Regions from separate parts of the Bacillus sp. GW821-FHT01G09 genome, predicted to be linked through region 1. Evidence: riboswitches for the same ligand, from Rfam matches in the RefSeq annotation. Region 1 holds a riboswitch; each other region holds the start of a gene.
What was found. Region 1 has a riboswitch for S-adenosylmethionine ahead of mtnW (2,3-diketo-5-methylthiopentyl-1-phosphate enolase). Riboswitches for the same ligand answer to the same signal wherever they lie in the genome.

Region 1 (7,076 bases):
CATGTTTTTTTGCCGTTTTCTTCAGCCAGCTCTGAGCGGAGCGGCCGTCTTCGTCAGCGAGTTCATCAAGATTGGCCAGATCATATCCGGTCGTCCATAATTCAGGCAGAACAAGAACATCAGCATGTTTGCTTTCTATTCCGATGAAAAATTCAGCCTTTTTTATATTTTCCGAAGGTTTTCCGTATGAAATATCAAATTGAAGACAAGATATCGTCCATTTCATCTTTTTAACACCCCAAATTTTTCTTTACTTTTTTCATTTAACCATATATGATGATGGACTATCATTTCAAGATTTTTTTAGAAGGTGAGAATAGATGAAATTTGAACAGTCTCATGTATTGAAGGAATTGCCTAAACAATTCTTCGCTTCTCTGGTGCAGAAAGTGAACCGAAAGCTCGCAGAAGGACATGACGTTATCAATCTAGGACAGGGAAATCCAGATCAGCCGACTCCTGAACATATTGTCGAGGAGATGAAACGAGCTGTTGCTGATCCTGAGAATCATAAATATTCGTCTTTTCGCGGCTCATACCGTCTGAAGTCAGCGGCTGCTGCATTTTACAAAAGAGAGTACGGCATTGATCTGGATCCGGAAACCGAAGTCGCTGTATTATTCGGCGGAAAAGCCGGTCTTGTCGAGCTCCCGCAATGCTTGTTGAATCCCGGTGATACGATTTTAGTTCCCGATCCGGGTTATCCTGATTACTGGTCGGGTGTCACACTTGCAAAAGCAAAGATGGAAATGATGCCGCTCGTAAAGGACAGGGCGTTTCTCCCTGATTACAGCAGCATAACCGCTGAAGTAAGGGAACAGGCGAAATTGATGTATTTGAATTATCCGAATAATCCGACCGGAGCTGTTGCTACTTCCGAGTTCTTTGAAGATACCGTGCGTTTTGCGGCTGAAAACGGAATCTGCGTCGTTCACGATTTTGCTTACGGCGCTGTAGGATTTGACGGCTGCAAGCCTTTAAGCTTTTTGCAGACTGAAGGTGCGAAGGATATCGGAATTGAAATTTACACGCTGTCAAAAACGTATAATATGGCAGGATGGCGGGTTGGCTTTGCCGTCGGAAACGCTTCGGTCATTGAAGCGATCAATCTTTATCAAGACCATATGTTTGTCAGTCTTTTCAGAGCGACTCAAGAGGCTGCAGCAGAGGCACTGTTAGCCGATCAGACGTGTGTGGCAGAGCAAAATGCCAGATATGAGAGCAGGAGAAACGCTTGGATCACGGCATGCCGGGAAATCGGCTGGGATGTAACAGCTCCCGCAGGTTCTTTTTTTGCATGGCTGCCTGTGCCTGAAGGCTATACTTCTGAGCAGTTCTCAGATCTTTTGCTGGAAAAAGCGAATGTGGCGGTTGCGGCTGGAAACGGCTTCGGTAAATATGGCGAGGGCTACGTCAGAGTCGGACTTTTAACAAGTGAAGAAAGACTTAAGGAAGCCGCTTATCGAATTGGCAAACTGAACCTGTTTACCCAAAAAAGCATTGACAAGACTTTATAACGATGGGATAATTCAAAATAATTTATAAAATCTATATTTTCTTATCAAGAGCAGGCAGAGGGACGAGCCCGATGAAGCCCGGCAACCGACTTATAAAGCACGGTGCTAATTCTTGCAGCTAGCGGCTGAGAGATAAGATTCGGACGAGAAACGAAACCTCTTTAGACGCGATTGCAGTTTGAAGAGGTTTTTTGATATGGATGAAAATGAAAGGAGCTCTGGCATGAGTGAGTTATTAGCGACATATCTCCTGACCGAACCGGGAGCCGATACAGAGAAGAAAGCAGAACAAATCGCAACAGGATTGACAGTAGGCTCCTGGACTGATCTGCCCCTTGTAAAACAGGAGCAAATGCAAAAGCACAAGGGGCGGGTGATAAAAGTTGAGGAGAGAGAGGGAACTGCATCAGAAAAACAAGCGGTCATCACAATTGCCTATCCTGAAATCAATTTCTCTCAGGATATTCCGGCTTTGCTGACAACAGTGTTTGGCAAGCTGTCCCTGGACGGAAAAATCAAATTAATCGATCTTCACTTCTCTGAAGCATTTAAGCGTGCACTGCCGGGACCGAAGTTTGGCGTATACGGCATCCGGAAGCTGCTGGGAGAGTTTGAGAGACCGCTGTTAATGAGCATATTTAAAGGCGTAATCGGAAGGGACCTGAGTGATATTAAAGAACAGCTCCGGCAGCAGGCGCTTGGCGGAGTTGACTTGATTAAAGACGATGAAATTTTCTTTGAGACTGGTCTAGCGCCTTTTGAAACAAGAATTGCAGAAGGAAAGCAAATATTGAAAGAAACGTATGAACAAACCGGACATAAAACGCTGTATGCGGTGAATTTGACCGGACGTACGGCTGATCTGTTAGACAAAGCGAGACGCGCCGCCGAGTTGGGAGCGGATGCGCTTTTGTTTAATGTCTTCGCTTACGGCTTGGACGTTATGCAAGGCCTTGCAGAAGATCCTGAAATCCCAGTTCCGATTATGGCGCATCCAGCAGTGAGCGGAGCGTTTACGTCTTCTCCGTTTTACGGTTTTTCTCACGCTCTTTTACTCGGAAAATTAAACCGATATTGCGGTGCTGACTTCAGCCTCTTTCCGTCTCCATATGGTTCGGTTGCGCTTCCAAGAGCAGATGCACTGGCGATTCATGAAGAATGTGTGAGAGAGGATGCTTTTAACCAAACATTTGCTGTTCCGTCAGCAGGCATTCATCCCGGCATGGTTCCGCTATTAATGCGTGATTTCGGCATAGACCACATTATTAACGCCGGAGGAGGCGTACATGGACATCCGAACGGTGCCCAAGGCGGGGGGCGAGCGTTCAGAGCCATTATTGATGCGGTCCTAGAGGCCCAGCCGATTGATGAAAAAGCCGAACAATGCAAGGACCTTAAGCTTGCGCTAGATAAATGGGGAAAGGTTGAAGCCGTATGACGACTCGAAAACCTTTTATTATTTGTGATTTTGACGGAACCATCACGATGAACGACAACATTATAAATATCATGAAAACATTTGCTCCCCCAGAGTGGGTGGCATTAAAAGACGGCGTACTTTCCAAAACGCTGTCGATCAAGGAAGGTGTCGGGCGGATGTTCGGCCTTCTGCCCAGCAGTTTAAAAGAAGAGATTACAAGTTTTGTATTAGAAGATGCAAAAATCAGGGAAGGCTTTCGGGAATTTGTAGCATTTATCAATGAGCACGAGATTCCGTTTTATGTTATAAGCGGTGGAATGGACTTTTTTGTATATCCTTTGCTTGAAGGCATTGTGGAGAAAGACCGCATTTATTGCAACCATGCTTCATTTGACAATGACTATATCCATATTGACTGGCCTCATTCCTGCAAGGGCACATGCAGCAATCAATGCGGGTGCTGTAAGCCGTCGGTCATCCATGAACTTTCTGAACCGAACCAATATATCATCATGATCGGTGATTCGGTTACAGATGTGGAGGCAGCAAAGCTATCTGACCTATGCTTTGCAAGGGATTATTTATTAAACGAATGCCGGGAGCAAAACCTCAATCATCTTCCGTATCAAGATTTTTATGAGATCAGAAAGGAAATTGAGAATGTAAAGGAGGTACAGGAATGGCTGCAAAACAAGAACGCTGGCGAGAGCTCGCTGAAGTAAAAAGGGAATTGGCAGAGAGAGATTGGTTTCCGGCGACTAGCGGCAATCTGTCAATTAAGGTTACAGATGATCCTTTAACATTTCTCGTCACTGCAAGCGGAAAAGATAAACGCAAAGAGACGGTTGAAGATTTTCTGCTGGTTGATCAAAACGGAGAGCCTGCTGAAAGCGGGCATTCTCTGAAACCGTCAGCAGAAACGCTTTTGCATACACATTTGTACAATAAAACCAATGCCGGATGCTGCCTGCATGTCCATACGGTAAACAATAATGTGATTTCAGAGTTATACGGAGACCAAAAGAAAATCACATTCAAAGGCCAGGAAATTATAAAAGCACTCGGCTTGTGGGAAGAGAACGCAGAAGTGACCATTCCGATTATAGAAAATCCGGCACATATCCCGACGCTTGCGGCACTGTTTGCGGAAGAGATTTCAGAAGATTCAGGAGCTGTTCTGATCCGAAATCATGGTATTACGGCTTGGGGGAGAACAGCATTTGAGGCAAAAAGAGTGCTTGAAGCGTATGAATTTTTGTTCAGCTACCATTTGAAATTGAAAACACTCCAGCATCAGCTGGTTAAATAAAAGGAGGAATTGAAATGGCTACAATTCGAATTCATGATGAGGCAAATACAACGATTGAAAATCAAGAGGAAGTGGCAATCTTTCTGGACAGTCAAGAGGTTATTTATGAGCAATGGGATATCACGAAGCTTCCGGAACATCTCTCAGAGAAATATGACCTGACAGAAGAAGAAAAACAGCAAATTCTTGATACCTTCGAAACTGAAATTAAGGATATCTCAACCCGCCGCGGCTATAAAGCACAGGATGTTATTTCATTGTCAGACAGCAATCCGAAACTTGATGAACTGCTTGAAAACTTTAAAAGAGAGCATCACCATACAGACGATGAGGTTCGTTTTATTGTAAGCGGACACGGTATTTTTGTCATTCAAGGCAAGGACGGCACGTTTTTTGATGTCCGTTTAAACCCTGGAGATTTAATCTCTGTGCCTGAGAATATCCGTCATTACTTCACGCTTCAGGAGGACCGCAAAGTTGTCGCGGTGAGAATTTTTGTCACAACTGAAGGCTGGGTTCCGATTTATGAAAAAGACAGCGTGAATCAATAAGTATGAGAAAGCCCCGTTCATCGAACGGGGCTTTTTATATTTATTGCAAACGCCACTTTTCATACTGTGACAGTTCTTTTTTAATCAGTGTCCAAATCAAACCTAAAACAGCTGCATCGTCAATGAACCCAAGACCGAGGATTACGTCTGGAATGATATCGAGCGGCATGACGATATACAGAATTGCGGCAGTTAACAGCAAAAGTGTTTTAACCTGTGAACGAGGGTAGTCGCCATTACGCCAATCGCGAAGCATCTGAAAAAAAGTAGTGATGTGCTGAATACATTTTTTTCGGTTTTTCCTCTTCAAAATTGCTTTTCCGCCTGCCGCTCCGAGCATAATTGCTTTCTTTTTCTTCATTGGGCATACCTCCTGCCTGGCGGCGTGTTTAAGATATTCTTCACCTGGGTATTGTTCTTCTAATCCTATCAATATATCTATTATACCTGAAAAATTAACTTATTTAATGAAAATATGTTTACAAATAAAGTATAATCTGTAATAATGCACAATAACCCAATCAAACTTGTTTCCTATTTCTTAGCGGCGAGGGGTGAAGTGAATGGGCGGTTCTTCTGAACAAGAAAGATTGTTGGTGTCTATTGATGAAAAAAGAAAGTTAATGATAGATGCCGCTAGAAAGCAGGGATTTACAGGGCATGACACGATCAGGCACAGTCAGGAGCTGGATTGTTTAATAAATGAATATCACCAGCTTATGCACGAAAACGAACATTCCCAAGGGATTCAAGGCCTTGTAAAGAAATTAGGCTTGTGGCCCCGCAGAGATGTTATGCCAGCATATGATGCAAATAAATAGCGGCCTATCAGATGCATATATAAAGAGAGAGCTTTTCGGAAGCGCTCTTTTTTTCTGGAAAAAATTCATATGAAAGAGGGAACTAATGAAAGAACTGGCGATTCTCATTACCGAAATGGTCAATCAATTTCATGATGCTTTTATTTCCTTATGCGGAATATTTGGCATTCATTTAACTGACAAAGAAATGCATTTTTGGGTGATCGGCATTTTTGGCATATTCTTTTTCGGCGTCACTCACGCTGTGTTTACATGGCTTTCTAAATGGAGTATGACAGCCTTGTCCTTTATCTATACCGTTACAGTCATCATTGTCATCGTATTTGCGATTGAGATTCAGCAAAAGGTGACGGGGAGAGGGAATATGGAGTTTTTAGATGCCACGGAAGGTATAAAGGGTTTTTTAGTATTTTTTATGTTTTTTTTGCTTTTGAAAATGCTGTTGCGTTTCATCAAAATCCTTTTTTCTGGAAGACCAGCAAGCAAATCGAATGGCAATGCCCGATCACGAAGATAAAAAACCCTCCTGACATGGTCAGGGGGGCTATGATGCGGATACGGGGAGGGTGATTGTCACCTCTGTGCCTCTTCGCACTTCACTTTCAATATGAATAGAGCCTCCGTACATCAGCACGATCCGTTTACAAACAACAAGGCCGAGCCCGGTTCCTTTTTCTTTAGAAGTAACAAAGGGAAGGAAGATGTGATCCAGCATTTCCTGAGAAATCCCTTCACCGTTATCCACAACTTTGATTATGGCTTTTTTATCTAAAGCTCCCAGGGAAATCGTTAGTTTGCCTCCTTCAGGCATTGACTCGAGGCCATTTTTTGCTACATTTAAAATCACTTGTTTAATATGATCTTTTGTACATTTTACGAGTAAGGGCTGCTCGGTTAAATACTGTAATTCGACTTCAACATTGTATAGATTGCCCTCAGAATAAATGATCGGCATAATCTCTCCGATAATGTCCTGAAGTGAGTTCAGCTCCCATTTTTCAGCTGTCGGCTTGCCGAGAACAAGAAACTCACTCACTATTTGATTGATGCGCTTTATCTCCTGTTCGATAATGGAGAAGTAAAGCTGATCTTCCTCACCTTTATATTTCTTTTGCAACAGCTGAATAAAGCCGCTTATGCCGGTAAGAGGATTACGGATTTCATGGGCTGTGCTGGCAGCAAGCGTCCCGATCAGCTCTAATTTTTGCGCCTCATTTTCTGAGCGCTCCAGCTGGGTCTGCCGCTTCAGCAAATAATACAGCACGAGAATAAAAAGGATATTCAGCAGAACAATAATACATGAAAGCGGAAGCACTAGGCTTTTCGTCAGTTCTTCTATTGTGACCGGGTTCGGATAGACTTTCATATTCCAGCTGATATCATCCAGATATCCGCTGACAGGTTTCTGATCCTCTGCATGAGATGCTTGTCCGCTCGCAAAAATCATTTTCCCGTCTT
Region 2 (6,700 bases), on a different contig from region 1:
TGAATGAGGTGTTTTTATCATGAAGCGAACAGTTGATTTCAGCATGTTTCGATGCCCGCTCTGCGTTTCTTCTATGGATGCGGCATCAGGGAAAAGCTTGATTTGTACAGAACGAGGACATACATTTGATCTATCTCGGCACGGCTACGTGAACTTTCTGACGAAGCCGGTCAAAACCAGTTACGGTGCTGAGCTTTTTGAAGCGAGGAGCAGGCTGATTGGAGAATGTGGTTTTTTTGACCCGCTCCATGATGCGATTGCAGAACTCATCAGTCATCCCACATCTGGTCATGAGGCATTCACCATCCTGGACAGCGGTTGCGGTGAGGGTTCTCATTTGAATGCGCTTTGCGGGTTTGATTATGCAGGGAAAGCAGCGATAGGAACCGGCATAGATCTTTCGAAAGATGGGATCTTAAAAGCTTCTAAGGCATTCAAAGATCAGATGTGGGCGGTTGCCGATGTGGCGCGTGCTCCTTTTCATGATCGCCAATTTGATGTTGTTCTGTCTATTTTTTCGCCGTCCAATTATGCAGAGTTTCATAGACTGCTGAAGAATGATGGCATGCTCGTAAAAGTAGTGCCGCGAAGCGACTATTTAATAGAATTAAGGCAATTTTTATATACTGATTCACCAAGGCGCACGTATTCCAATGCGGCAGCTGTTGAGCGTTTTACAGCAAATGCTGCACACAGCCGTCCTGTCAGGCTGCGCTATGTTAAAACGCTTGACCAGCAGGCGATCCACTGGCTTCTCAAGATGACGCCGCTTGCCTGGTCGGCGCCGAAAGATCGAATCAGCCTGCTGAAAGAGATGAAAACAGCCGATATTACGGTTGATGTTGATATCCTAATAGGAATGAAATGAATGGCAGAGGAAAGCTCCGAAAAAAGGAGCTTTCCTTTTTTAATCGGAATAGTTGGCTCACGCTTCTCGTACATATATGGAAAGGGGACGGAAACAGCCGATGCGGACAGGTTTTTGTAAACGCTTTCTAGTTCGCGGAAACGGGGGATGTGTGTGTGGAACTGATCATCATTCTATTGGCGTTAGGTTTGCTGATGTTTACGGCGTATCGGGGATTTTCTGTCATATTGTTTGCGCCGATTTGCGCGTTATTCGCGGTGCTGCTGACAGATCCAAGCCATGTGCTTCCTTTTTTCTCATCAATTTTTATGGAGAAGATGGCGGGTTTTATTAAACTGTATTTCCCAGTGTTTTTGCTCGGTGCCATTTTTGGAAAGGTCGTTGAAATGGCCGGGCTTGCGGCATCAATCGCGAAAACAATTGTCCGGCTTGTCGGGGCAAAAAGAGCGATACTTGCCATTGTGCTGATGGGTGCTGTCTTGACGTACAGCGGTGTCAGCCTGTTTGTTGTCGTATTTGCCGTATATCCTTTTGCGAAAAACATGTTCCAAGAAGCAAACATACCAAAACGCCTCATCCCGGGAACGATTGCTTTAGGGGCTTTTACGTTTACGATGGACGCACTTCCGGGAACGCCGCAAATCCAAAATGTCATTCCGACGTCGTTTTTCAAAACAGACATTTATGCCGCCCCTTGGCTGGGCTTGATGGGCGCAGTGATTGTGCTGGCAGCTGGGATGCTCTATTTGGAATCAAGGCGGAAAAAAGCGCAGGCATCTGGCGAAGGCTATGGCGGTTTTGATTCGCAGAATGCTCCTGCTCCTGAATCGATTGAGTCCGCGGCTGAACCGGACAAAAGCCCGATTCGGCACGCGCTTGCCTTTGTCCCGCTTATTCTCGTCGGTGCAGTGAATAAATATTTTACCATTTACCTGCCAAAGTGGTATCCGAATGGATTTGATTTTTCTTCCATAGGATTAAAGGAGTTCGGCAGGCTTGATACTTCTTCAGCGGCTGCTATTTGGTCGGTGGAGATTGCTTTAGTGATTGGCATCATCACAACGATTTTATTTGATTGGAGAAGTGTGTTTGCCCAATTGAAGGAAGGGCTGAATGAAGGAATTGGCGGCGCCTTGCTGGCATCTATGAATACGGGTGCCGAGTACGGGTTCGGCGGCATTATCGCCGCGCTGCCGGGGTTTCATAAGCTGAGCAGCGGAATTTCACATACTTTTACCGATCCGCTTGTAAATGGCGCCGTTACGACAACTGCGCTGGCGGGAATCACCGGCTCGGCTTCAGGAGGAATGGGCATTGCGTTAAGCGCGATGTCAGAACAATACTTACAGGCGATTCAGGCTTACAATATTCCGCCAGAGGTGATGCATCGGGTCATTTCAATGGCATCAGGCGGGATGGATACACTGCCGCATAATGGCGCCGTTATCACGCTTCTGGCCGTGACGGGTTTGACACACCGGCAATCCTATCGCGATATTTTTGCGATCACGCTCATTAAAACGGCTGCCGTATTTGCTGTGATCGCGATTTACAGCCTGACTGGTCTAGTGTAGAAGAAAACGAAAGGGGCATCAATATGGGAAAAGTGCTGTCATCAAGCAAGGAAGCTGCGAAATTGATTCATGATGGGGATACGCTGATCGCGGGAGGGTTTGGGCTGTGCGGCATCCCTGAACAGCTCATTTTGTCTATAAGAGATCAGGGGGTAAAGGATTTAACCGTTGTCAGCAATAACTGCGGAGTGGATGACTGGGGGCTTGGTTTGCTTCTGGCTAACAAGCAAATCAAGAAAATGATCGCTTCCTATGTCGGTGAAAATAAAATTTTTGAGCGGCAGTTTTTAAGCGGAGAGCTTGAGGTCGAGCTTGTTCCCCAAGGAACGCTCGCTGAGAGAATTCGTGCAGGCGGTGCAGGCATACCGGGATTTTATACGGCGACAGGCGTCGGCACCTCCATAGCCGAGGGAAAGGAACATAAAACATTCGGCGGCCGGACTTATGTGCTGGAGCGAGGCATTACCGGCAATGTGGCGATCGTCAAAGCGTGGAAAGCGGACACCATGGGCAATTTGGTTTTTAGGAAAACGGCGAGAAATTTCAATCCCATTGCCGCCATGGCAGGCAAGATCACGATTGCCGAGGCGGAAGAAATCGTGGAAGCAGGAGAGCTCGATCCAGATCACATCCATACGCCGGGAATTTACGTACAGCATGTCGTGCTTGGCTCGAGCCAAGAAAAACGGATAGAAAAACGAACAGTTCAGCAAGCATCGGGAAAGGGTGAGGCCAAGTGAAGGAAGCGAGAAAACGAATGGTCAAACGGGCTGTACAAGAAATCAAGGACGGCATGAATGTGAATCTCGGGATTGGAATGCCGACGCTTGTCGCAAATGAGATACCCGATGGCGTTCACGTCATGCTTCAGTCGGAAAACGGCTTGCTCGGAATCGGCCCCTATCCTCTGGAAGGAATGGAAGACGCGGATTTGATCAATGCGGGAAAGGAAACGATCACTGAAGTGACGGGCGCCTCTTATTTTGACAGCGCTGAGTCATTCGCGATGATAAGAGGCGGGCATATCGATTTGGCTATTCTTGGCGGAATGGAGGTTTCGGAGCAGGGGGATTTGGCAAATTGGATGATCCCCGGCAAAATGGTAAAAGGGATGGGCGGCGCCATGGATCTCGTCAACGGGGCGAAACGGATCGTTGTCATCATGGAGCACGTCAATAAGCATGGCGAATCAAAGGTGAAAAAAACATGCTCCCTTCCGCTGACAGGCCAGAAAGTCGTACACAGGCTGATTACGGATTTGGCTGTATTTGATTTTGTAAATGGCCGCATGACACTGACGGAGCTTCAGGATGGTGTCACAATTGAAGAGGTTTATGAAAAAACAGAAGCTGATTTCGCTGTAAGCCAATCTGTACTTAATTCTTAATGGGAAGGTGTTTGACATGAGAAAACAAGTCGCTTTGGTGACAGGGGCTGCCGGCGGAATCGGATTCGAAATGGCAAGAGAATTCGCCCGGGAAGGTGCCAGCGTCATCGTTTCAGACCTCCGTCCGGAAGCATGTGAAAAAGCAGCCTCCAAGCTTGCAGAAGAAGGCTTTGACGCGGCGGCCATTCCGTATGATGTGACAAAGGAAGCGCAAGTTGCTGATACGGTGAACGTCATCCAAAAACAATACGGCCGCTTGGATATTCTGGTGAACAATGCCGGTATTCAGCACGTCGCTCCGATTGAAGAGTTTCCGACAGACACCTTTGAACAGCTGATCAAGGTCATGCTGACGGCCCCCTTTATTGCAATGAAGCATGTTTTTCCGATCATGAAAAAACAGCAGTTTGGCAGAATCATTAATATCGCGTCTGTTAATGGATTAGTCGGCTTTGCAGGGAAATCCGCTTATAATAGCGCCAAGCACGGCGTCATTGGACTCACAAAAGTAGGGGCGCTGGAAGGCGCGCCCCACGGCATAACAGTCAATGCGCTCTGTCCGGGTTATGTCGATACCCAGCTTGTACGCAATCAGCTTAGCGATCTATCGAAAACTAGAAATGTCCCTTACGACTCTGTACTTGAACAAGTCATTTTTCCGCTTGTGCCGCAAAAGCGACTGCTTTCCGTCAAGGAAATTGCGGATTATGCCGTGTTTTTGGCAAGTGAGAAGGCGAAGGGCGTCACTGGGCAGGCTGTCGTCCTTGATGGGGGCTACACCGCACAATGACATAAAAAACACACTTGCTCCGCTAGGGAATCAAGTGTGTTTTTTCTTTGCTTATTTCCAAACATCATTAGCGATCTCAACCACATGGCGGAGCTTCGCCCATTGCTGTTCTTCAGTCAGCTTATTGCCTTCCTCAGTTGAAGCGAATCCGCATTGAGGGCTGAGGCAAAGCTGGTCTAAGCTTACATAACGGGATGCTTCTTCGATACGGCGTTTCACGTCATCCGGATTTTCAAGCTCACCGAATTTAGATGTCACTAAGCCAAGAACAAGCTGAAGATCAGACCGTTTTACGTAACGGAGCGGCTCAAATCCGCCTGAGCGTGAATCATCATACTCTAAGAAAAGTCCGTCAAGATTCAAGCCGTCAAAAATGGTTTCGGCTGCTGCGTCATAGCCGCCTTCCGCTGTCCAAGTGGACTGGAAGTTGCCGCGGCAAATATGCATGGTTACCGTCAAGTCATCCGGGCGGTCTGCAATCGCGTCGTTAATAGATTTCGCAAACAGCTGGCGAAGCTCATCAGGCGTTGTTCCGAACGCTTCGATTTGTTTTAAGCCTTTTTCTGATAAGAAAACGGCCCACGCTGTATCATCAAGCTGGAGGTAGCGGCAGCCTCTGTCATAAAACGCTTGAATCGCTTTTTTATATGCTTTGGATACATCATGCTGGAAAAGGTGATAATCTTTTTTATACGCATCCTTTTCCAGTTTTCCGCGGAAAAACAGCATATTCGGGCTTGGAATCGTCATCTTTGGCGTTGCGTCACCGGCAATGCTATGGAGAAATGAATAATCTTCAAGCATTGGGTGAGTTGAAAAGTCGATATCGCCTGTGACTTTAATGCCACGTGCTTTTGTCTGTACGTTATGGAATTGAATGCCTTGCTCAGGAGTAAACGGCTCAACGCCATCTAAGTTTTCCAGGAAATCAAAGTGCCACCACGCTCTGCGGAATTCACCGTCTGTCACGACGTTCAGGCCGGTTTCCTTCTGTTTTTCCACAATGCGGATGATTTCATCGTTTTCAATTTGGCGAAGCTGCTCAGCCGTAATTTCGCCGGCCGCTTTTTGCAGCCGCGCTTTTTTAACGGGCTCAGATCTCAACAGGCTTCCGACTTGATCCGCGCGAAACGGCGGTTTTTTTCTTTGAAGTGATTTTTGTTCTGCGGGTGTTGTTTGTTGTGACATGTTGTCCATTCCTTCTTTCCATTCAAATATAAAAAAGCTCTTCCTTTGGATAAGGAAGAGCTTGCGTGACAATCTCAACCTTATCTTCAAGAGCAATCATTGCTCTAAAGGATTTAGCACCATTCTGTTAAACAGCGGTTGCCGGGTATCGCAGGGCCAGTCCCTCCACCTCTCTTGATAAGGAAAACCTTTTTATGAAATTTTCTGATAGTATCTATTATTCACACATTTTCTATTTCTGTCAATGATAGATTATCTCCACACATCGTTGGCAATGTCGATGACATGGCGAAGCTTTGCCCATTGCTGCTCCTCTGTCAGAAGGTTGCCTTCTTCTGTAGAGGCGAAACCGCACTGCGGGCTCAGGCATAGCTGGTCCAAGCTGACAAAACGCGCGGCTTCATTGATACGGCGTTTCACATCCTCAGGATTTTCAAGCTCGCCGTATTTCGATGTGATCAAGCCGAGCACAATTTGCAGATCCTTGCGCTTCACAAAACGGAGCGGATCAAAGTTTCCGGAGCGGTCATCATCGTATTCCAAGAACAGGCCGTCAAGGTTTAAGCCGTCCAAAATCGTTTCCGCTACAGCGTCGTACCCTCCTGATGCCGCCCAGGTTGAGCGGAAGTTGCCGCGGCAAATGTGCATTGTGATCGTTAAATCGCCAGGCCGGTCTGCCACTGCATCGTTAATCGTTTTGGCAAACAAGGCAGGCAATGTTTCTGGATCGCCGCCGAGCGCCCGGACAACCTCTCTGCCTTTTTCCTCAAAGAAGAGAGACCATGACGTATCATCGAGCTGGAGATAACGGCAGCCAGCATCATAGAAGGCTTTGATTGCTTTTTTGTACGCTTGGGCCAGATCATGAAAATATTCCTCTTGATCGTCATAAA
Region 3 (7,076 bases), 180 kb from region 1:
AAACTGCATCGGATTGAAGCCGGTGTGATGCCCCGTAATCTCGGGTCCATGCGTGTTTTAGAAAAAGCGGGATTTCATAAAGAAGGCATCGCCCGAAAAAATGTAAAAATTAATGGCGTTTGGGAGGATCATCAAGTCCTCGCGATTCTGAATCCTGATGACGAACAATAATAAAAGAAGCCGGGCCATCCCCGGCTTCTTTTTTAACGAACCGCAACTGGAGCAATTTCTTTCAGCGCTTGTTCGAAATCGTGTTCTAAATCGTCTGCATGTTCGACGCCCACACTCAGACGGAGCAGGCCATCAGTGATACCGCGTTTTTCACGCTCTTCCTTAGGCATTGCCGCGTGAGACATCGTTGCCGGATAGGACAAAATCGATTCCACGGCGCCAAGGCTGACAGCGAAGACTGGAAGTGACACATTCTCGACTAACTTCTTAACGGCCTCTTTGCTTTCAAGCTCAAAAGATAGCACGGCGCCCGCTCCCGTTGACTGGCTTTTATGGGTTTCAGCGCCGGGATGATCAGCCAGTCCCGGATAATACACGCGCTTGACCGCCGGGTGCTTCTGGAAAAATTCCGCAAGCCGCTGCGCTGTTTGGCTCGCTTTTTCTAAACGGACCTGCAACGTTTTTAAGCCGCGCAGCACGAGCCAGCAATCTTGCACGCCAAGGACGGCGCCGAACGCGTTTTGCAGCTTATACAGCTGCTTCCCAAGCTCTTCATCCTTGACAGCAGCTAAACCTGAGAGCACATCGCTGTGTCCGCTTAAGAATTTTGTCGCGCTGTGAAGTACAATATCCACGCCGAGATCAAGCGGACGCTGCAGTGCCGGTGTCATGAATGTATTGTCCAGAAAGGTCAGGCAGCCGTTTTCTTTTGCAAGCTGAACAACTGCTTTAATATCCGTAATCCCAAGTGTCGGATTTGATGGCGTCTCCATATAAATGACCTTTGTGTTCGGCTTGATGCTCCGCGCCACTTCATTACGATCCGTCATGTCGACAAACGTATGCTCAATGCCAAACCGGGTCAGCACCTCTGTCACCATACGGAAGGTTCCGCCGTATACATCTTCTGTCACAAGAACGTGATCACCCTGTGACAGCAGTAAAAATGCTGTTGAGATGGCAGCCATGCCTGAACTGAAAGCAAATCCTCTTGTTCCGCCTTCCAGTGCGGCAATTGTTTCTTCAAGAGCTGTTCTTGTCGGCGTGCCAGAGCGGCTGTAATCATATGCCCCGAACTCTTCAAATGAAGATTGGTGAAAAGTCGAGGCGTGCTGAATCGGTACACTGACCGCCCCGGTTCCGCCGTCTGTTTTAAATGGATTGTGCACGAGCTGGGTTTCCAGCGTCCAATTATGTTTACTCAAATGAAACAGCTCCCTCTTTGACCTGACATAATGCCTGTTTTAGATCCTCTTTTAAATCTTCCGCATGTTCAATTCCGACAGAAAAGCGCAGCAACCGATTGCACACCCCGTTTGCGATGCGGATCTCTTCAGGAATATCCATGTGCGTCTGGGTCGCAGGGTATGTAATAAAGCTTTCCACCCCGCCGAGACTTTCTGCAAAACAAATGGTCTTCAGTGCTTTTAAAAACGGATTGACCCATTCTTCTTTTTGCAGACGGAAGGACAGCATGCCGCCTTTTCCGGGATACAGCACATCCGAAATTTCTTCCTGCTCTTCTAAAAACGCCGCAAGCTCCTGCGCGTTTGCCTGATGCTGGCGCATTCTGAGGCTCAGCGTCTTCATTCCTCTCATCAGAAGCCACGAATCAAATGGCGGCAGGACGGCGCCAATCGCATTTTGATGCTGAAACATTTCCTCTCCGAGCTGCTCATCCTTCACCACGACAAGTCCAGCAAGCAAATCGTTATGCCCGCCTAAATACTTGGTTGCGCTGTGAATGACAATGTCAGCTCCCAGCTCAAGCGGCCGCTGCAAGACCGGTGTATAAAATGTATTATCTACGATCAGCAGAAGACCGTGCTCCTTTGTAATCCGGGCAATATGTTCAATGTCCGCCTCCTGCATGAGGGGGTTTGTCGGCGTTTCCACAAACACCGCTTTTGTATTCGGCGTAATCTTAGAGCGTAAACAGTCCTCATCGCTGAAATCATCATAATGAAAAGTCAATCCGTATTTTTTCCATTCATTTTCAAATAAACGGTACGTGCCGCCATATAGGTCCGATGAAACGATCAATTCATCTCCGCTTTTAAACAGCGCCATAATCGTTTGGATAGCAGCCATTCCCGAACTAAAGGCAAGCCCTCTCGCGCCGTTTTCTAAGTTAGCGATGGCGTTTTCAACAAGCTGGCGTGTCGGATTTTTTGTGCGGACATAATCAAATCCGGTAGATTCTCCGATCCCTCTGTGGCGGTATGCTGTTGATAAATAAATTGGAGCACTCACTGTTCCCGTGACTTCATCGCTACGGTTCCCAATTTGGGCTAATTTCGTTTCAACGTGCTGTGACATATAGCTGACACCTTCCCTTTTCAAAATAAAAACCCCTTCTTCATAAGAAGAAGGGGTTTAACGCTTCTTCTTATCTTCCAAGCATAAAAAACGCTTGCTGGATTTAGCACCTTGGCGCTTTGCACATGCAAAACAAGCCGGTTGCTGAGGTTTCTAAGGGCCAGTCCCTCCACCTCTCACGATAAGAAATATCGATTTCAATTTTCTGATTGTTTTATATTAGCGCAATTCACAGTTTATTTCAACACTTTTTTCTTCGTGTTCCGAACCGTTTAAAGAGAGAAATTTCTAATAATTCATGGTACAATAATTGAAAATGCAAGAAAGTATAGTGATGTCCTGGAGGAATGTTTTTATGGCACCGAAAAACGGCACAGTGCAAGAAAAGAAATTCTTTTCAAAAGAGCTTAACGAGGAAATGACCTTACTTGTTTATCTGCCGTCCAACTACTCCCCGCTTTATAAATACCATGTCATTATCGCACAGGACGGCCACGATTATTTCAGGCTGGGGAGAATCGGCAGACAGGTTGAGGAATTGCTGTCGAAACACGAAATAGACCGGTGCATTATTATCGGTGTTCCCTATAAGGATGTAAAAGAGCGCAGAAACACCTATCATCCGGAGGGTTCAAAATTTTCGGCGTATAAACGGTTCATCGCCCATGAGCTCGTTCCTTTTGCAGATGATGAGTATCCAACCTATCAGATCGGTTACGGCCGAACCCTGATCGGTGATTCGCTCGGAGCGACCGTATCACTTATGACAGCGCTTGATTATCCGAATATGTTTGGCAACATCATCATGCAGTCTCCCTATGTTGACAAACATATACTAGAAGCCGTGAATCAGTCAGATGATATCAAACACCTCTCTATTTATCACCAAATTGGAACAAAAGAAACTGACGTCCACACGACAGACGGGAACATTCTGGACTTTACAGAACCGAACCAGGAGCTGAAACAGCTGCTGGAGAAGAAGCTTTCCGATTATTATTTTGAGCCATTTGACGGAGACCACAAATGGACATACTGGCAGCCGCTCATCACCCCGGCGCTGAAAAAAATGCTTTAACACTCTATCATACTTTATTTCCAGGAGGGACATAATATGAAATACGGAATCGTTTTATTTCCATCAAAAAAGCTCCAAGACCTTGCAAACTCTTACAGAAAGCGCTATGACCCAAGCTACTCTCTGATCCCGCCTCATTTGACGCTGAGAGCATCCTTTGAATGCGCGGAGGAGAAAGCGGATCAGCTCGTATCACATTTAAGAAACATCGCAAAAGAGTCCCACCCACTCGTTCTCAAAATGACAAAATACAGCTCATTTGCGCCTGTCAATAATGTCATTTACATCAAAGCAGAACCGACGGAAGAGTTAAAAACACTCAATGAAAAGCTATACACCGGTGTGTTGGCAGGAGAACAGGAATATAATTTCGTTCCGCATGTGACGGTCGGCCAAAACCTTTCCGACGATGAGCATTCAGATGTGCTGGGACAATTAAAAATGCAGGAAGTGTCGCATGAAGAAATCGTTGACCGTTTCCACTTGCTTTACCAGCTGGAAAACGGATCGTGGACAGTATATGAAACCTTCTTGCTAGGCAGAGGAGAATAATGTTTGAAAGCAGTTATCGCAAAAAATGAAGAACAACTGAAAGATGCATTCTATGTAAGAGAAGAAGTCTTTGTCAAAGAACAAAACGTGCCTGCTGAAGAAGAAATTGACGAACTTGAAAATGAGTCAGAGCATATCGTCGTGTATGACGGTGAAAAGCCTGTCGGTGCCGGAAGATGGCGCATGAAGGACGGCTACGGCAAGTTAGAGCGCATTTGCGTACTGAAAAGCCACCGCTCAGCCGGTGTCGGCGGCATCATTATGAAAGCGCTCGAAAAAGCCGCGGCAGACGGAGGCGCTTCCGGTTTCATTTTAAACGCGCAAACACAGGCTGTGCCGTTTTACAAGAAACACGGGTATCGCGTGCTTTCTGAAAAAGAATTCCTCGATGCCGGCATTCCGCACTTACAAATGATGAAGGACTGAACGCATCCGGATCTTTTGAGATCCGGATTTTTTTCGCATATAAAAAACCGTTCTCTGGTATGAACGGTTTTTTATACATATCGATTAATATATGTGCCCATTCCTTTTTCTCGCAACCTCTTATAAAGAGAGCGCTTACGTTTCATCTCGTTTACTTTTCTTTCAGCGGCCGTTTGATTCTCCTGCTGCTTTTCCAGTTCTTTGTATACCCGCTGAAACGGGACATAGCTGATTTTTTCGGTTCCGGCATAATCCTGCTTATGTCCAATCGTTCTATTAGCATATTGAGCGTATTGCTGGTTCTGAATTTGACCTGCATATATCATACAATACCCACCCCTCTGCTGTCTCTTTTCCCTTAAACTTACTTTTTGAAACACATTTCTTTTGATATGATAGTCATTGTCTGTAATGAACACCTTTTGATTGGGAGGACCCCTTTTTGAAATGCGCCCGACTGAATGATAGAATCATACATTTACATACATATTCGAGAGAACATTATCAATTCCTCTTTGAAGAGGGAATAAAAGGACATTTATTTTGTTCTCATTGCGGAAAGCCCGTTTTGTTACGGCTTAACATCGCCGATCCGCCAGAGTTTATCCATCGCCAGCCAGGCGATTTTCCGGCATGTGAGGAGGCGTGCGAACCGAAGCCCTCTAAAGAGGAAAAAAAAGAAGACGATCAGGAATCTGGTGTCATTCGTTTACCCAAGGGAAAAGCGATCGCCGCTGACCCGTCCCCAGCTGTTACGGAATGGCACCGTCCTAGAAGCATTAAACCAGGAACACCATTTGTGCCAAAAACAATAGAACCCGATACGAGCCTTTTTCCGTCTGTCGGTTTAAACACGGATCAGCTGAAAGCTGTCACGGAAACAGAGGGCCCGCTGCTCGTGCTTGCAGGTGCGGGGAGCGGAAAAACACGGGTGCTGACAGCCCGTGCCGCCCACATGATCGAACACTTAGGCATACCGCCTGAAAATATGCTGCTTGTCACCTTTACAACAAAAGCTGTCGCTGAAATGAAAGAGCGTATGGCGAACCAGTACGGATTACAGCCGGCAAAAGTCAGAAGACTTGTGACAGGAACATTCCACAGTCTGTTTTATAAGATCTTGTATCACTCTAATTCTGCTAAATGGAACGGTGAGCATCTGCTGAAAATGGAGTGGCAGCGGGAACAATATATCAAAAAAGCACTCTATGAAGAGGGCATCGATGAGAAAGAATTCCCAGTTGACCAAGCCCTGCAGCAGATCGGTTTTTGGAAAAACACTTATGTCCCAAATGAACGCATCCCTCTAAAAGATGAGTGGGAAAAACAAGTTTATCGTTTATATGAACATTATGAACGCCAGAAAAAAGAACACAGCCAATTTGATTTTGATGACATGGCTTCAGCCTGCTATGAATTGTTTATCGAGCGACCTGACCTTCTGGAACAATATCAATCTCGGTTTACGTATATCTTAATTGATGAGTTTCAGGACATTAACCCGGTTCAATACAAAATCATGCAAATGCTCGCCAGCCCGGAGCAAAACCTGTGCTGTGTCGGAGACGATGACCAGTCCATCTACGCGTTTCGCGGAAGCAATCCATCTTTCATTCTTGATTTTCAAAAGGATTATCCGGGAGCGAAGACGATCTATTTAACTGCGAACTACAGGTCTACGCACCCGATCGTCTCTAGTGCTGATATCGTCGTGAAAAAGAACAAAAACAGATATGCCAAAACGCTTGAAGCGGCCCGCGATGACATACAGGTCCCTGTGCTGTTTTATCCTTATGATGAAGAGGAAGAAGCCACAATGGTCGTTTCCGATATCAAAGAAAAAATTCAAAATGGAGCCAGTCCAGAAGACTTTGCGGTTCTTTACCGCACAAACAGCGGAGGCCGTGCTATTTATGAAAGGCTTCATCAATCATCAATTCCGTATACAGCTGACCGCGGCGTCCAATCGTTTTATAGCAGACGGATCGTCCGCCAGATTCTCGCCTACTTGTATGCCAGCCAAAATGAGGATGACACCGAGGCGATTAAACACTTGCTTCCCGCCTTGTTTTTAAAACAGTCCGCTTTGAATACGCTGAAGGCCCTCTCGATTACAGAGGACTGTACCATGATCAAAGCGCTGGCCAAATTGCCTGATCTGAAGCCATTCCAGCTGGACAAAATCAAGAAAATCGTACCGTTTTTCGCAAGCCTCCGCACAATGAAACCCGTAGAAGCCATCACCTTTGCAGAAGGAAAAATGGGCTTCTCCGAGTATTTAAAAAAGCGGGGCAATGAGGGCAACAAGCTGGAAAAAGGTTCCGATGACCTGCGCGACATCAAGGTTGTCGCCAAGAAGTTCAAAACGATTCCTGACTTTCTTGCCCACGTAGACCATATGAGGGCCGCTGAGAAAAACAGAACGGATGAACATGGCGTTCAGCTGATGACCATTCACCGGTCAAAAGGCCTTGAATTCAAAACAGTCTACGTGTTAGGCACTGTAGACGGCTCGATTCCGCACGATTTC

Region 2: linked by a shared signal. The riboswitch ahead of AC07VD_RS04195 (5-methyltetrahydropteroyltriglutamate--homocysteine S-methyltransferase) and the one ahead of mtnW (2,3-diketo-5-methylthiopentyl-1-phosphate enolase) in region 1 are both predicted to bind S-adenosylmethionine.
Region 3: linked by a shared signal. The riboswitch ahead of metI (cystathionine gamma-synthase/O-acetylhomoserine thiolyase) and the one ahead of mtnW (2,3-diketo-5-methylthiopentyl-1-phosphate enolase) in region 1 are both predicted to bind S-adenosylmethionine.

What each region holds. Positions count from the first base shown of each region.
Region 1 is NZ_JBWKWL010000002.1:477,909-484,984, forward strand. Features, by position in the region: gene AC07VD_RS07940 (carbon-nitrogen family hydrolase) at 1-226, opposite strand, end outside; gene mtnE (methionine-glutamine aminotransferase) at 321-1,517, shown strand; SAM riboswitch class I at 1,556-1,656, shown strand; gene mtnW (2,3-diketo-5-methylthiopentyl-1-phosphate enolase) at 1,741-2,955, shown strand; gene mtnX (2-hydroxy-3-keto-5-methylthiopentenyl-1-phosphate phosphatase) at 2,952-3,659, shown strand; gene AC07VD_RS07960 (methylthioribulose 1-phosphate dehydratase) at 3,617-4,246, shown strand; gene mtnD (acireductone dioxygenase) at 4,261-4,797, shown strand; gene AC07VD_RS07970 (YkvA family protein) at 4,838-5,158, opposite strand; gene spo0E (aspartyl-phosphate phosphatase Spo0E) at 5,361-5,618, shown strand; gene AC07VD_RS07980 (hypothetical protein) at 5,704-6,135, shown strand; gene kinD (sporulation kinase KinD) at 6,163-7,076, opposite strand, start outside.
Region 2 is NZ_JBWKWL010000001.1:837,230-843,929, reverse strand. Features, by position in the region: gene AC07VD_RS04220 (methyltransferase domain-containing protein) at 20-868, shown strand; gene AC07VD_RS04215 (GntP family permease) at 1,024-2,442, shown strand; gene AC07VD_RS04210 (CoA transferase subunit A) at 2,466-3,182, shown strand; gene AC07VD_RS04205 (CoA transferase subunit B) at 3,179-3,829, shown strand; gene AC07VD_RS04200 (3-hydroxybutyrate dehydrogenase) at 3,846-4,619, shown strand; gene AC07VD_RS04195 (5-methyltetrahydropteroyltriglutamate--homocysteine S-methyltransferase) at 4,671-5,807, opposite strand; SAM riboswitch class I at 5,885-5,991, opposite strand; gene AC07VD_RS04190 (5-methyltetrahydropteroyltriglutamate--homocysteine S-methyltransferase) at 6,060-6,700, opposite strand, start outside.
Region 3 is NZ_JBWKWL010000002.1:302,565-309,640, reverse strand. Features, by position in the region: gene AC07VD_RS07010 (GNAT family N-acetyltransferase) at 1-171, shown strand, start outside; gene metC (cystathionine beta-lyase) at 204-1,376, opposite strand; gene metI (cystathionine gamma-synthase/O-acetylhomoserine thiolyase) at 1,369-2,490, opposite strand; SAM riboswitch class I at 2,558-2,678, opposite strand; gene AC07VD_RS06995 (esterase family protein) at 2,846-3,568, shown strand; gene AC07VD_RS06990 (YjcG family protein) at 3,605-4,120, shown strand; gene AC07VD_RS06985 (GNAT family N-acetyltransferase) at 4,124-4,546, shown strand; gene AC07VD_RS06980 (hypothetical protein) at 4,618-4,872, opposite strand; gene AC07VD_RS06975 (ATP-dependent helicase) at 4,989-7,076, shown strand, end outside.